Bradyrhizobium diazoefficiens: one gene and its partner. The protein of the gene in region 1 interacts with the protein of each later gene in a pairwise test. Links are inferred from orthologs where the notes say so. Each region holds a gene or a part of one and is shown on either strand. Other genes may lie near its edges.

Region 1 (4,469 bases):
GCGCCGCTCGCAACCGCTTCCTGCGCGACTTCGACGATAACGTCGCCGGCGGAGAGCCGCTTCTCGGCGGCATCCGAATTGGCGTCGACATTGGTGACGACCACGCCCTTGACGGTGTCCTTGATCTTGTAACGCGTGCGCAGATCCTTGTTCAGCACGGCGAGATCGAGGCCCAGCGCCTTCTGCGTCACGGGCTTCTCGGGCGGCGGCTCGTCGGTCTTCACGGCGGCCTGGACCTTGTCGGGATCCTGCAGGCGGCCGAGTGTAACCTTCTTGGTCTGCTCCTCGCCCTTGCGGATGACGATGACATCCACCTCCTTGCCGACCGCCGTGTCGGCGACGACGCGGGACAGATCCTTCGGGTCCTTGACGTCCTTGCCGTCGAACTTGACGACGACGTCGCCCGGCTCGATCCCGGCGGGCTTGGCCGGGCCTTTGTCGTCGACGCCGGCCACCAGCGCGCCGCGCGCCGGCTTGATGTTGAGGCTCTCGGCGATCTCGTCGGTGACGCTCTGAATGCGCACCCCGAGCCAGCCGCGGCGCAACTCGCCGAACTGACGGAGCTGGTCGACGACGCCCGCAACCGTCTTCGACGGCACGGCGAAGCCGATGCCGATCGAACCGCCGGAGGGCGAGATGATCAGGGTGTTGACACCGACGACGTCGCCATCGAGGTTGAACAGCGGGCCGCCGGAATTGCCGCGGTTGATGGCGGCATCGGTCTGGATGTAGCTGTCATAGGGCCCCGAGGAGATGTCGCGGTTCTTGGCCGAGACGATGCCCGCGGTCACGGTGCCACCGAGGCTGAAGGGGTTGCCGATCGCGACCACCCAATCGCCGAGGCGCAGCTTGTCGGAATCGCCGAACTTCACCGAAACAAGCGGCTTCGGCGGCTTGAACTTCAGCACGGCGAGGTCGGTCTTCTTGTCGACGCCGACCAGCTCGGCCTTGATCTTGGAGCCGTCGTTGAGGATGACGTTGATCTCGTCGGCATCCGCGATGACATGGTTGTTGGTGACCACGACGCCGGAGGTGTCGATGATGAAGCCGCTTCCGAGCGAGTTGGTCTTATGGGGCGGCCCGCCGCCGTTGTCGCCGCCCTTGCCGCCGCCGGGGCCTTTGCGGTTCTTGAAGAAGTCGTCGAAGAATTCCTCGAACGGCGAGCCGGGCGGCAATTGCGGCATGGTGTTGCTGCCGCCACCCTTGGCTTCGACGGTCTGCGAGGTCGAGATGTTGACGACCGCGTCGATCACCTTCTCGGCGACATCGGCGATGCCCTCCGGTCCGCGCGCATAGGCCGCCGAACCGAAAGTGCTGACAGCGCCGATGGCGAGCGCGGCCAGCCCAAATCGCAAGCGGGTCGGGACAATGGTGGCAGCGATCATTGTGGTCTCCAGAGAATAAGGATTCAACGCCAAGCCTTCAACTCCAAGACTGCGCTCGAACGGGGGGACCGCGCAAGCACGGAGCTTAACGGGCCTCAAGACCCCGACAATACGGCGAAAACCCGCCTCGCGCCTTCACTTTGGCGTTGGCGCCACAGCTAGATCGGACGCCGCATCACCCAGATCAGGATCAGACCGGCCACGGCGGAGCCGATCCCGACGGCCCGCAGGATATTGTCCGGCGTGGCGATGGCGCTCTTCATGGCCTTGCGCATCCAGGCCGGACTTGCCGCGAACATCAAGCCTTCGAGCACGAACAGGATGCCTAAGCCGATGAGGAAGTCGGCGAACGCAATGGACCTCATCGGATTGGAACCTCCCGTTGTGCTGTTCTTGTCTGGACGAAGGGCGGCCAAACCTGCCGCCCTTGTCTAGCCTACGGTTTTGCCGGCGTCTCGGTCGCCGTCTTGCCGGACGGGTTACCAAAATATCGGAAGAAATCCGAGTCCGGCCGCAGCAGGAAGCGGGTATCGCTCGATTTCAGCCCGTTCTCGTAGGCCGTCATCGACCGGTAGAAGGCGAAGAAGTCAGCATCCTTGCCATAGGCTTCGGCGAAGAGACGATTGCGCTCGGCGTCACCGACGCCGCGGGTCTGCTCGGCCTGCGAGTTGGCTTCCGCGAGGATCACCGTGACATCGCGGTCGGCCTTGGAGCGAGTTTCCTGCGCCTTCTGGCCGCCCTGCGCGCGGAATTCGGCCGCTTCGCGCTGGCGCTCCGACTTCATCCGGTCGTACACCGCCTGGCTGTTCTGTTCCGGCAGATCGGCGCGGCGAATACGGACATCGACGACCTCGATGCCGTAACCGCCGGCCTCGCGGTCGAGTTGCTCGCGGATGCGCCCCATCAGCTTCTCGCGCTCATCACGCACCACGGTGATGAAGCTGACCTCACCGAGCACGCGGCGCAACGCCGCGTTCAGGAGCGAAGTGAGCTGAAGGTTCGCGGCCTGGATCGAGCCGACGCTCTGATAGAAGCGCAGTGCATCCTTGATGCGATAGCGCGCAAAGGCGTCCACCACGAGCCGCTTCTGGTCGGAAGCAATGACTTCCTGCGACGGGTTCTCGAGGTCGAGGATCCGCTTGTCGACGTTGATTACGGAGTTCCAGGGCGCCTTGAAGTGCAGCCCGGGGTCAGTGACGACGTCCACCGGCGCGCCGAATTGCAGCACGATGGTCTGCTCGGTCTGCTGCACCGTGAACAGCGACATGTAGGCGACGATCGCGATCAGAAGGGCTGCGAGCAGCCCTACAATGCCTGTAACCGGAGACCTCATCGTGTGCCTCCGCTCGGCTGCTGGCCGGTCGTCGTAGGCCGCTTGGCCGACAATTCGCTGAGCGGCAGATAGGGCACAACGCCCTGGCCCGACGGGCCTCCGTCGTAGATCAGCTTGTCCGAGCCGCCGAGCACGCGCTCCATCGTCTCCAGGTAGATCCGTTCACGCGTCACGTCGGGCGCCTTTTTGTATTCCTCATACACCTTCAGGAAGCGCGAGCTCTGGCCCTTGGCCTCTGCAACCGCCTGCTCCTTGTAGCCTTCGGCGGCCTGCAGGATCCGCGCCGCGTTCCCGCGCGCTTCCGGCACGACCTTGTTGGCATAAGTCTGCGCTTCGTTTTGCAGCTGCTCCAGATTGGCGCGCGCGGCCTGCACATCGCGGAAGGCATCGATCACCTGCGCCGGCGGGTCGACCTTCTGCATCTGCACCTGGGTGATCTGGATGCCGGCCCCATAGCCGTCGAGCGTCTTCTGCATCAGATCCTGCACGGTGGTCTCGGTCTGCGTCCGTGCGCCGGTCAGGATCGGCTGGATGTCGGAGCGGCCGATCACCTCGCGCATCGCGCTTTCGGCGACCGCCTTCACGGTTCCTTCGGGATTCTGGATATTGAACAGGAAGTTGCCGACGCCGTTCGGCTTGATGCGCCACAGCACGGTAAAGTCGACATCGACGATGTTCTCGTCGCCGGTCAGCATCAGGCTCTCTTCCGGCACGTCACGGACGGACCGGCCGCGCCGGGCCGGATCGTCGATCAGCGTCATGCCGATGGAAATGGTGGACACGCGCAGCGCCTTCGGCAGCAGTACCGTCTCGATCGGATAGGGCAGATGATAGTTCAGGCCCGGGTCCACGGTCCGTACGTGCTTGCCGAAGCGCAACACGACGCCCTGTTCTTCGGACTGCACGCGGAAGAAGCCGGACAGCAGCCAGAGCGCGACGATGATCAGCAGGATCAGCGTGATGCCGATGCCGGAGAAATAGCCACCCGGCATGATCTGCTGAAGCCGGTCCTGACCGCGCCGCAGAAGGTCTTCCAGATCCGGCGGCCTCGGCCCGACCGGTTGCGGGCCTGAGCCCCATGGTCCCTTCGGACCCGAGCCCCACGGGCCACCGCCCTGATTCTTCCACGGCATTCGACGCTCTCCTCGGCAGACCGGGACTAGAACTTAAGCCGGCCCGCATTGTCCGGTCCGGCTTTATAGGGGACCGGCAGGTCCCTTACAACGCAGCCCTGACCGTCCCACGAGCTATGCTCGGGGACGGAAAAGTCAATGTAAACATTGGCGAATGCAGTTAATGGGACGGCCGCCGGCGATATGTCACATAGGAGAAGTCGGCGCTGTCGTCAGGGCCGGCAGGATAGCGGACGCGGCTCGTTTCGTCCCACCCGGCCCTGTCGATCTCGAAATGCGTGTCGCCGTCGGGCCGCGCATGCACTTCCGTGATCTCGAGGCGGTCGGCGCGATCGAGCCATTGCCGGTAGATTTCGGCACCGCCGATCACCGCGATCTCGGCGACCGAACGCCGCAGGGCGTCGCCACGCGCGACTGCGCCTGCCTCCGCCGCCGACGTCGTGACGACAGCGCCGGCGGCGCGATAGTCAGCATCGCGTGTGATCACGATGTTGGTGCGACCGGGCAGCGGCCGGCGCCCAGGCAATGATTCAAAGGTCTTGCGGCCCATGATCACGGGCCTACCGATGGTGAGCGCCTTGAAGCGCTGCATGTCGGACTTCAGCCGCCACGGAATTG
Region 2 (4,421 bases), 550 kb from region 1 along the record:
GTGCGTCGGCCGGCGTCAAAGCCGCGGTCGACCGCGAGCAGAAGCGGGTGAAGTGCTAGGGCATGATCCGGACCCGAAGGGCCGCGTTAGCGCAAAGTGTGCAGCGGTTTTCCGAAAGGATCATGCCCCAACTAAAATCGCGCTTGGCGTGCGGCGGCGCTCGCTGACAAGGCAGAGGGCGCTGCGCTAGAGTTGCGCCCGCCATCCGCCTGCCATTGCTGGGCCGCGTCATGTCAGACGACGACAATTCTCCGATCTCGGCGCGCGCGGCGAAGCAGCTCTTCGCCGAGCTGAAAAGCGCGCCCGCGCTGGTGCTCGCGGTCTCCGGCGGGCCCGACTCGGTCGCGCTGATGTGGCTCGCGGCGCGCTGGCGGCGCAGCCTTGCCCGCGGTCCGGAGCTCACGGTCGTCACCGTCGATCACGGCCTGCGGCCGGAGGCGGCGCGCGAGGCGCGCGAGGTCAAGCGGCTCGCGGCCGAGCTTGGCCTGGTGCACCGGACCCTGCGCTGGCGTGATGCAAAGCCGAAGACAGGATTACCCGCCGCGGCGCGCGAGGCCCGCTACCGCCTGCTTGCCCAGGCCGCGCGCAAGGCCGGCGCGAGCCACGTGCTGACCGCCCATACCCGTGACGACCAGGCCGAGACGCTGCTGATGCGGCTGCTGCGCGGCAGCGGCATTGCCGGGCTGGCGGCGATGGCGCGCCTCACGACGCGCGACGACATTGTCTTGGCGCGGCCGTTGCTCGACGTCCCGAAGTCGCAGCTCATCGCGACCCTGAAGCGGGCGAAGGTCGGCTTCGCCGACGATCCTACCAACCGCGACGCTGCCTTCACGCGGCCCCGGTTGCGGGCGCTGCTGCCGCAGCTCGCAGCCGAGGGCGGCGATGCCCGCACGCTGGCGCGGCTGTCGGCGCGGCTCGCCCGCGCCAATGCCGCGGTCGAGGTGCTGACTGACGGTGCCGAGCGCTTCGTTCGATTGCGGGATCGCGGCGATGCGCCGCAGCATGACGTTCGCAGCTTCGTGGCCACGGCCTTTGCCACCTTGCCGGAAGAAGTCCGGCTGCGGCTCTTGCTGCGGGCGATCGGCGCGCTCGGGCACGAAGGGCCGGCGGAACTCGGCAAGGTCGAGACTCTCCTGGCCACGCTCGATCGGGCCATCGCGACTGATCTGGCCACGGATTCCCGTGCACCCGCAAATGGCCGTGCCATCCTGAAGCAGACCCTGGCGGGAGCCTTGATCAGCTTGGCCGGGGGGCGTATCCACATCGCGCCTGCGCCGGCCCGGCGGTCAAAAGGCGGATGAGGGCGGATCATGACACCGGCCGTTTCCGCAGGCCTTCCGTCAGGACGCCTTAACCAGGCAGGAAAAACCCCGGCCTCGACGCCATTATTTCCGCGGGAATCGCTTTAAGATGGGATAAATAGTCCCATCTCGTTCCCTTGGCAGCGACCGGGGCGGCACCTAAATTGTATGCGTCTAACCGAGAGGATTCCTTGGGGATTTTCTCTAGTCTGCCCAAGGTTGAGGCCGCGATCCGCGCGACCACGAAGGAAGATCGATGAACGCCAATCTGCGCAATTTCGCCCTCTGGGTCATCATTGTTTTGCTGCTGTTGGCGTTGTTCACGCTCTTCCAGAATCCGGGTCAGCGCGCCTCCTCGCAGGACATCGCCTTCTCGCAGCTGCTGAGCGAGGTCGACCAGGGCCATGTCCGCGACGTCGTGATCCAGGGTCCCGAGATCCACGGCACCTTCACCAACGGTTCGAGCTTCCAGACCTATGCGCCGAGCGACCCGACGCTGGTGAAGCGCCTCTATGACAGCAAGGTGCAGATCACCGCGAAGCCGCCCGGCGACAACGTGCCGTGGTTCGTCTCGCTGCTGGTCTCCTGGCTGCCCTTCATCGCGCTGATCGGCGTCTGGATCTTCCTGTCGCGGCAGATGCAGGGCGGCGCCGGCAAGGCGATGGGCTTCGGCAAGTCGCGTGCAAAGATGCTGACGGAGGCCCATGGCCGCGTCACCTTCGAGGACGTCGCCGGCGTCGACGAAGCCAAGCAGGATCTGCAGGAGATCGTCGAATTCCTCCGCGACCCCGGCAAATTCCAGCGCCTCGGTGGCCGCATTCCGCGCGGCGTGCTGCTGGTCGGCCCTCCCGGCACCGGCAAGACCCTGATCGCGCGTGCGGTCGCGGGCGAAGCCAATGTGCCGTTCTTCACCATCTCGGGTTCGGACTTCGTCGAAATGTTCGTCGGCGTCGGCGCCTCTCGTGTGCGCGACATGTTCGAGCAGGCCAAGAAGAACGCGCCCTGCATTATCTTCATCGACGAAATCGACGCCGTCGGTCGCCACCGTGGCGCCGGCCTCGGCGGCGGCAATGACGAGCGCGAGCAGACGCTGAACCAGCTGCTGGTCGAGATGGATGGCTTCGAGGCCAACGAGGGCGTGATCCTGATCGCCGCGACCAACCGTCCCGACGTGCTCGATCCCGCGCTCTTGCGTCCGGGCCGCTTCGACCGCCAGGTCGTGGTCCCCAATCCGGATGTCGTCGGCCGCGAGCAGATCCTCAAGGTTCACGTCCGCAAGGTGCCGCTGGCGCCGGATATCAACCTCAAGACCATCGCGCGCGGCACGCCCGGGTTTTCCGGCGCCGACCTGATGAACCTCGTCAACGAAGCAGCCCTCACCGCCGCCCGCCGCAATAAGCGGATGGTGACCCAGGCCGAGTTCGAGGAAGCCAAAGACAAGGTGATGATGGGCGCCGAACGCAAGTCGCTCGTCATGACCGAGGAAGAGAAATTGCTGACGGCCTATCACGAGGGCGGCCACGCCATCGTCGGCCTCAACGTCGTCGCGACCGACCCGATCCACAAGGCGACCATCATTCCGCGCGGCCGTGCGCTCGGCATGGTCATGCAGCTGCCCGAGCGCGACAAGCTGTCGATGTCGCTCGAACAAATGACGTCGCGTCTGGCCATCATGATGGGCGGCCGCGTCGCCGAAGAGCTGATCTTCGGCCGCGAGAAGGTGACGTCGGGTGCGTCCTCCGACATCGAGCAGGCCACGCGCCTTGCGCGCATGATGGTGACGCGCTGGGGCCTGTCCGAAGCGCTCGGCACCGTGTCCTATGGCGAAAACCAGGACGAGGTTTTCTTAGGGATGTCGGTGTCGCGCACCCAGAACGCGTCGGAAGCGACGGTCCAGAAGATCGACACCGAGATCCGGCGCTTCGTGGAAGAGGGCTACAACGAAGCGACGCGCATCCTCACCGAGAAGCGCGCCGATCTCGAGGCGCTCGCCAAGGGCCTGCTCGAGTTCGAGACGCTCTCCGGCGACGAGATCATCGACCTGCTCAAGGGCAAGAAGCCGAACCGCGAGTCCGTGCTCGAGCCGACCACGCCGCGCGCCTCCGCCGTGCCGCCGGCCGGCAAGCCGCGCCCGCGGCCCGATCCGGATCCCGGCCTGGAGCCGCAGCCGCAGGCCTGAAGCCCGCGTCGCATGGCCGGCTATTCCGGCAAACCGATTGTGCAAAAGCTCGGGATCAAGCCGGGCTTTTGTATTTTTGTGGACGGTCTTGCGACTGACTATCGCGATGTCGTGGGTGAGCTGCCTGCCGATGTGACCATCGCGAAGACCGCCAAGGCGCCGCTCGATGTCGTGCATCTCTTCGCGACCGAGGCGAAGGGCCTCGCCGCGAAACTGCGTGGCTACCGCAAGGCGGTCGCGCCCAATGGGATGATCTGGGCCTCCTGGCCGAAGAAGGCGTCCGGCGTTGCGACCGACGTCACGGAAGCCTTGGTGCGCGAGACCGCGCTTGCTAACGGCCTCGTCGACATCAAGGTCTGCGCCGTCGACGAGGTCTGGTCCGGACTGAAGCTCGTGATCCCGGTCAAGGACCGCGCGAAGCTCGCGAAATAGCACCGGCTCCGTAGAGTCGGTTAGCCCTGCGGCTGCGCGAAGCGCAGTTGGCTCGGCGTAACCCACCTCTTCTGTTTCCGCGGCGATGGACAATGGTGGGGTGCTTCATCGCGACGTCGAGGCCGATGAACTGGCACGCAGCCGAGAGCGACGATTTGGTCACGCGTCTTAGATCGAAATTTACCATCAGGCCGGCGCAACTCTCGATCGCTGATTAAGCCGCCATTAGCGTTTGCCGCTTAATTCTGCTGTCGTCTATCTTCGTCGCTCCGCAGGCTCGGGCCGGCCAGACGCTTGAAAGCGGGCGCTAGACACGACGCTCAACCGAGGCTGATCCGCAGCCGTCACTTCCTTCGGTGCCCGAATGGCGGACGTCAACGTCACCTCTGACTTGGGTTGCCGCGGTCGCGCGGCCAGCATCCCGAACTTCTGGGCCGAGACGCTTTCGGTCGCCGTGTTCGCGTCGGCGATATCCGTCTTGCGCACGGGGTTTGTCTTCGGACTAACCA

Evidence for each region.
Region 2: the proteins of hflC (region 1) and ftsH interact in binary tests that used the Escherichia coli proteins (3 or more experiments, as listed by UniProt). The link is inferred for Bradyrhizobium diazoefficiens from one-to-one orthologs.

The regions. Positions count from the first base shown.
Region 1 is NZ_JAENXS010000001.1:162,334-166,802, forward strand. What follows is about bases 771-3,769. They hold hflC (protease modulator HflC), read right to left. Parts: upstream 2,719-3,769; coding sequence 1,822-2,718; downstream 771-1,821. Other genes in these bases: JJE66_RS00750 (Do family serine endopeptidase), read right to left, coding at 771-1,385; JJE66_RS00755 (DUF2065 domain-containing protein), read right to left, coding at 1,544-1,750; hflK (FtsH protease activity modulator HflK), read right to left, coding at 2,715-3,769. Outside these bases: more of JJE66_RS00750, read right to left, coding at 1-770; more of hflK, read right to left, coding at 3,770-3,851; JJE66_RS00770 (dihydrofolate reductase), read right to left, coding at 4,012-4,469.
Region 2 is NZ_JAENXS010000001.1:710,660-715,080, reverse strand. The notes cover bases 1,068-4,018. They hold ftsH (ATP-dependent zinc metalloprotease FtsH), read left to right. Parts: upstream 1,068-1,557; coding sequence 1,558-3,480; downstream 3,481-4,018. Other genes in these bases: JJE66_RS03340 (DUF3052 family protein), read left to right, coding at 3,493-3,912; tilS (tRNA lysidine(34) synthetase TilS), read left to right, coding at 1,068-1,301. Also shown: tol-pal system protein YbgF, read left to right, coding at 1-59; more of tilS, read left to right, coding at 231-1,067; JJE66_RS03335 (DUF6798 domain-containing protein), read left to right, coding at 4,277-4,421. UniProt on the Escherichia coli protein: Acts as a processive, ATP-dependent zinc metallopeptidase for both cytoplasmic and membrane proteins. Plays a role in the quality control of integral membrane proteins.